Linked DNA regions of Acuticoccus sediminis. The protein of the gene in region 1 interacts with the protein of each later gene in a pairwise test. Links are inferred from orthologs where the notes say so. Each region holds a gene or a part of one and is shown on either strand. Other genes may lie near its edges. The genes, in order: hfq and rho.

Region 1 (3,183 bases):
GCGACGGCACCGCCCTCGCGGGTTTCGACCTCGAGGTCGATCCGTCCCTCACCGCTCGCGTCCAGCCCGACATCCATGATGCGTCCTCCATATCTTTGCCGCCGAGCATAGTGCCTGCGGGCGGAGGATTGGGAACGGATGCGCGCCGGACCACGGATTATGTGGCGGCCCGAACCGCCGGAGCCGGATCGCGCCTACGGAAGGTAGGGCTGGCTCGGGGTCTGCGGCTCGGGAACCGGCTCGCCGAGCCTGGCGAGCGTGTCGGAGAGGCGCGCTTCCGGGATGCGCAGGGTGAGGTGGACCGTCTCCCCCTCGTCCGAGCGCTCCAGGACTTCCGTGTTGCGGTAGAGCCAGGCGAGCAGCGCACCATCGGTCGCGCGGATCGTCGCCTCGCGGACCGTGGCGCGGCGGGCGAGGCGGTCCTCGATCGCGATGAGGAGCGCTGGGATCCCCTCCCCGGTCTCCGCCGACACCAGCACCGCGCCCTGCGCCTGCGCGGCGAGCTCGCGCTGCTTGCGCACCGCGTCGTCCAGCCGGTCGGCCTTGTTCCAGACCTCCAGCACCTCGCGTTGGCCGGGTTCGACGCCGATCTCGGCGAGGGTCCCGAGGACGTCATCGGCCTGAGCTTCCGTCTCCTCGTGCGAAATGTCGCGCACGTGGACGACGAGATCGGCGAGCGTCACCTCTTCCAGCGTGGCGCGGAACGCGGCGACGAGGGATGTCGGGAGATGGGAGATGAAGCCGACCGTGTCCGACAGGATCGCCGTGCGGCCGTGCGGCAGTTCGAGCTTGCGAAGGGTCGGGTCCAGCGTCGCGAACAGGAGGTCGCGGCTCTCGACGTGGTCGCCGGCAAGGCGGTTGAAGAGCGTCGACTTGCCGGCGTTGGTGTAGCCGACCAGCGCGACGACCGGCTGGTTGTTGCGCCGGCGCTGCTCTCGCGCGAGCGAGCGTGTCCGCCGCACGTCCTCCAGCGCCTTCTCGACGCGGGCGATCCGCTCGGCGATCTGCCGGCGGTCGGCCTCGATCTGCGTTTCACCCGGGCCGCCGAGGAAGCCGAAGCCGCCGCGCTGGCGTTCGAGGTGGGTCCATGACCGCACGAGGCGCGAGCGCTGGTAGGTCAGGTGCGCGTGCTCCACCTGGAGCGCGCCTTCCGCCGTCTGCGCCCGCTCGCCGAAGATCTCGAGGATCAGCGCGGTGCGGTCGAGCACCTTCGCGCCCCAGGCCTTCTCGAGGTTGCGCTGCTGCACCGGTGTCAGCGGATGGTCGATGATGATGAGCTCGGCGTTGGCCGCGCGGGCGACGGCGGTGACGTCGTCCACCACCCCCGTGCCGAACAGCGTCGCCGGGCGCGGGTTGCGCACGGGAATGACCCGCGCGTCCACCACATCGAGCGCGATGGCGTCGGCAAGGCCCACGGCCTCGGCGAGACGCCCCTCGGGTTCGCGCTTGTCTTCCTCCGATTGCCGAACGACCGGCAGCAGAACGATGGCTCGGGTCGCGGCCTCTTCCGTGGGCGTCCCGACCTCAGCGCGTGTCCCGCTGTCGTCAACTTTCACGCTATCGTGATCCGGTCTCTTCGTTCGGGTCGAACAGTTGCACAGGTTGGTTTGGCATGATGGTCGAGATCGCGTGCTTGTAAACAAGCTGCGAATGACCATCGCGTCGCAGCAGGACGCAGAAGTTGTCGAACCACGTTAAAACACCCTGCAGTTTAACGCCGTTCACGAGGAAGATCGTTAACGGCGTTTTACTTTTGCGGACGTGGTTGAGGAACGTGTCCTGAAGGTTCTGAGCTTTTTCAGCCACTGATTATATCCCGATCGCAATGAACACGGCGTTCGCGCGGTTACCGACACACACAATCGAGCGGCACCAGCCCCCGAACACCAGCTCTGTAGGTAGTTCGCCGCGACGCCCGCTCAAGCGGGACCTTCGCGCCGTTGTCTTAATACACGCTCAGAGGGAGTTTTTCCACGCCTTCGTGGAACCGTGCGCGCAACTCAGACACGACAGAACCGGGAGCCCCGTTGCCGATTGGCGTCTCGTCGATCTTGACGACGGGCGTCGCCGTCATCGTCGCGGACGTGATGAACGCCTCGCGCGCCGCCTTCGCCTCGTCGATCGTGAACGGGCGCTCCTCGACCTTGATGTCGTGGGCGGCCGCGAAATCCATGATCGCCGCCCGCGTGATGCCGCGCAGAATGCCGCGCTCGGCCGGCCGTGTGACCAGCGTCCCGTCCTGGTTCACGATCCAGGCGTTGGACGATGCGCCCTCGGTGATGAAGCCGTCCTTGTCGTACATCCAGGCTTCCTTGGCGCCCGCACGCACCGCCTTCTGCTTGGCGAGGACCTGCGGCAAAAGCGCCACCGTCTTGATGTCGACCCGCTCCCAGCGGATGTCCGGCGTCGTGACGACGGCGATTCCCTCCTCGCCGATCTTCACGGCGTTGCCCGGCGGAACCGAGCGGGCGGTCACCACCAGCGTCGCGGGGATCGGCGTCTTCGGGAAGGCGAAGTCGCGGCGGGCGACGCCGCGCGTCACCTGCAGGTAGACGAGGCCCTTCTTCACCCGGTTGCGCCGCGCAGTCTCGCGCAGGATGGACTCCATCGCCCGGCGCTCCACCGGCCAGTCCATCTGCAGCTCGTTCAGCGAGCGGGCCAGACGGTCGAGATGGCGGGTCATGTCGACGATATAGCCGTCCCAGATCTCGCACACCTCGTAGACGCCGTCGGCAAACTGGAAGCCCCGGTCCTCCACGTGCACACACGCCTCACCATGCGGCACATAGCGACCATTGACGTAGGCAATCCGGCTCATCGTCACTCCGTTCAGAAGAATTCCAGGCTCACGCGGAACATCTGTTCCACCTGGTGCACTTTCTCGCTCAAGGCGAACATGACAACCCGGTCGCGCGCGAGAATCTGCGTGTCGCCGTTGACCTCGACGGCCTTGCCGTTGCGCACGATCGCGCCGACACGCACGCCCTCCGGGAGCTCCAGCGCCCGCAGCGGGCGGCCAACCAGCAGCGAGGTCTCCAGCGCCTCGGCCTCGATCACCTCGGCGGAGCCGTTCTGCAGCGAGTGCACGCTCTCGATGCGGCCGCGCCGGACATGGCGCAGCACGCGGCTGATGGTGACGGCGCGCGGGTTCACGTAGGCGTCGATCCCCAGCGCGTTGGCGAG
Region 2 (3,210 bases), on another replicon or contig:
CGAGAAGCAACGCAATCTCGGACTGGCTGTCCTTGGCGCGAGTCTGGGGCTTGTCAGCGGACCCATACTGGGTGGCCTGTTCTCCGGGGGTCCATTCGCGGCAACCGTGCAGCTGTCCATGGTGCCGCCATTCGTCGCCGGGGCAGCGGTCGTCCTCGCCACGCTGGTTTTCGTGGCCCTGGTCTTCCACGAGACGTCAAACACCCGTGTGCCCCTCGACATCCGGCCGCAGGCCATCCTGTCGCTTCTCTGGGCCATTACGCGCCATCCCATGACGATGCGCATCTCGATCGTCTACACGCTCTACATGCTGAGCTTCGTGACGTTCTACATCTTCTTCGACACGTCTCTGGAGGAGCGGTTCGGCTATTCAACCGAGGGCCAGAGCGTGGGAATGCTTGTGATGGGAGCGACGCTCGCCCTGACGAGCCTCTTCCTGCTGCCATTCTTCAATCGCCTCGCCAGCCCGTCGGGGCTGATCGTGCGTGGCATTGTCCTGGAAGTGGCGATCGTTGGCGTATTCGCGACGGTCGACAACGTGGCAGTCGCGTTCATCGTGATCGCGCTGATGGGCGCCCTGCACGCGGTGCTGCTGCCGATTTTCTTCGGGCTCTACTCGCAGTCGGCGAGCGCGGAGGACCAGGGTTGGGTGATGGGGGTTTCGATCGCGTTGTTCACGCTGGCCTCCGCGGTAGCCTCGCTCGCGGGCGGGCTGTTCGGGACGGAGGCCGATTCCGGGCCGTTCGTATTCGCGTCGATCGTCGGTGTCACGGCGCTCTGCGCCATCGCCGTGGTGTGGCGCGGCCATCTGACCGGCCAGCCCACTCCGGCGGAGTGAGCGGCCCGGCCAAAGGATCGCGTCACGATACAGTGCGTCAGGTGTTCATGGAGTCGAAGAACTCGGCGTTGTTCTTCGTCTGGCGCAGCTTGTCGATGAGGAACTCGATCGCGTCCACGGAGCCCATCGGGTTGAGGATGCGGCGCAGGACGTAGACCTTCTTGAGGTCTTCCTTCTTGACCAGCAGCTCCTCCTTGCGGGTGCCGGAGCGCTGGATGTCGATGGCCGGCCACACGCGGCGGTCGGAGACCTTGCGGTCGAGGATGATTTCGGAGTTACCCGTGCCCTTGAACTCCTCGAAGATCACTTCGTCCATGCGGCTGCCGGTGTCGATCAGGGCGGTCGCGATGATCGTCAGCGAGCCGCCTTCCTCGATGTTGCGGGCCGCACCGAAGAAGCGCTTCGGGCGCTGCAGGGCGTTGGCGTCGACACCGCCGGTCAGCACCTTGCCCGACGAGGGGACGGTGGTGTTGTACGCACGGCCGAGGCGCGTGATGGAGTCGAGCAGGATGACGACGTCGCGGCCATGCTCGACGAGCCGCTTGGCCTTCTCGATGACCATCTCGGCCACCGCGACGTGTCGCTGCGCCGGTTCGTCGAAGGTCGAGGACACCACCTCGCCGCGCACCGAGCGCTGCATGTCGGTCACTTCCTCCGGCCGCTCGTCGATGAGCAGGACGATGAGGTAGCAGTCCGGGTGGTTCGCGGTGATGGACTTGGCGATGTTCTGGAGCAGCACCGTCTTACCGGTGCGCGGCGGGGCGACGATCAGCCCGCGCTGGCCCTTGCCGAGCGGCACGACCAGGTCGATGACGCGGCCGGAGAAGTCCTTCGACGCACCGTTCTCCACTTCCATGATGAAGCGGTCGTCCGGGTAGAGCGGCGTCAGGTTGTCGAAGTGGATTTTGTGGCGGGCCGCCTCGGGATCCTCAAAGTTAATTGTGTTAACCTTAAGGAGGGCGAAATAGCGTTCGCCTTCTTTGGGACTGCGGATCTGACCTTCGACCGTGTCGCCGGTCCGCAGCGAGAAGCGCCGGATCTGGGAGGGCGAGACGTAGATGTCGTCCGGGCCCGGGAGATAGTTGGCATCGGGAGAGCGCAAGAATCCGAAGCCGTCTTGGAGGACTTCGACGACGCCTTCGCCGATGATCTCAACGTCTTTGTTCGCGAGCTGCTTTAGAATGCCGAACATCAACTCCTGTTTACGGAGCGTGGACGCATTCTCGACCTCGTGTTCCTCGGCGAACGCAATAAGGTCGCCGGGGCTCTTGGCCTTGAGCTCGTGAAGTTTCATTTGCATTTGGTTGTCCTGGATGACGGACATCAGCCGCTAACAAGGGGCAAAAAGGAAGGAAGGGTCCGGGCGGTCGTTTCGGGGGCGGAGGGAGAAATCGCCCCGTTCATAACCAACGACCGCTGGATACGCCTAACTTACAGTCGCCGCGCCACATTCGCAAGGGCATGTTGGGCAAAATTCGCCCAGAATCGCGTCAGAACGGTTTGACCGTCACGAGGATGACGATCCCGATCATCAGTACCGCGGGTATCTCGTTCGCTATGCGGAAGTATTTCGCCGATTTGGTATTCTCGTCGCGGCGGAACGCCTTCATCCACCTCACCATCATGTGATGGATGACCGTCAGCGCCACCACGAGCGCCAGCTTGGCGTGGAACCAGCCCATCGACCAGGCGTCCAGCACGTAGGCGAGCATCAGGCCGAACACCCACGTCGCGACCATCGCCGGATTGGCGATGCCGCGCAGCAGCCGCCGCTCCATCACCTTGAACGTCTCGGACTGCACCGAGCCCTTCTCGGCGGCCACATGGTACACCATCAGCCGCGGCAGGTAGAGGAGCGCCGCCATCCACGAGATCACCGAGACGAGGTGCGCCGCCTTGATCCAGGTGTAGTACTCGGTCATCGCGCGGTCCTTTCCTTCACACGCCGGATCACGCGGGTCACGTGCTCGGGCGGGGTCTCGAGCGAGATGCCGTGGCCGAGGTTGAACACGAACGGTCCTTCCCCCAGCCCGTCGCAGATCCGGTCGACGGCCGCGTCGAGCTGCGGCCCGCCCGCCACCAGCCGCGCCGGGTCGAGGTTGCCCTGCACGCACACCCGCTGCTGCAGCTCCCTGGCGAAGTCCATCGGCACCGACCAATCCAGCGACACGGCGTCGACACCCGTCTCCGCCACGAACCGGGAGTAGCCCGCCCCGGCCCCCCGCGGGAAGCCGATGATGGGCACATTCGTCTCGGCGCGGACCTTGTTCACGATTTCCCCGATGGCCTGGATGGACCATCGGGAAAACCCGTCCTCGTCGAGGGCGCTCGCCCAGGAATCGAAGATCTGCAGCGCGTCCGCCCCGGCCCGG

What was found.
Region 2: the proteins of hfq (region 1) and rho interact in binary tests that used the Escherichia coli proteins (3 or more experiments, as listed by UniProt). The link is inferred for Acuticoccus sediminis from one-to-one orthologs.

What each region holds. Positions count from the first base shown.
Region 1 is NZ_QHHQ01000003.1:198,530-201,712, reverse strand. Bases 183-3,046 are described here. They hold hfq (RNA chaperone Hfq), read right to left. Parts: upstream 1,807-3,046; coding sequence 1,558-1,806; downstream 183-1,557. Other genes in these bases: trkA (Trk system potassium transporter TrkA), read right to left, coding at 2,830-3,046; DLJ53_RS15145 (D-amino-acid transaminase), read right to left, coding at 1,946-2,818; hflX (GTPase HflX), read right to left, coding at 195-1,556. Outside these bases: DLJ53_RS15160 (enoyl-CoA hydratase), read right to left, coding at 1-77; more of trkA, read right to left, coding at 3,047-3,183. UniProt on the Escherichia coli protein: RNA chaperone that binds small regulatory RNA (sRNAs) and mRNAs to facilitate mRNA translational regulation in response to envelope stress, environmental stress and changes in metabolite concentrations.
Region 2 is NZ_QHHQ01000001.1:572,635-575,844, reverse strand. Bases 5-2,895 are described here. They hold rho (transcription termination factor Rho), read right to left. Parts: upstream 2,133-2,895; coding sequence 876-2,132; downstream 5-875. Other genes in these bases: hemE (uroporphyrinogen decarboxylase), read right to left, coding at 2,757-2,895; hemJ (protoporphyrinogen oxidase HemJ), read right to left, coding at 2,329-2,760; DLJ53_RS02480 (MFS transporter), read left to right, coding at 5-838. Also shown: more of DLJ53_RS02480, read left to right, coding at 1-4; more of hemE, read right to left, coding at 2,896-3,210. UniProt on the Escherichia coli protein: Facilitates transcription termination by a mechanism that involves Rho binding to the nascent RNA, activation of Rho's RNA-dependent ATPase activity, and release of the mRNA from the DNA template.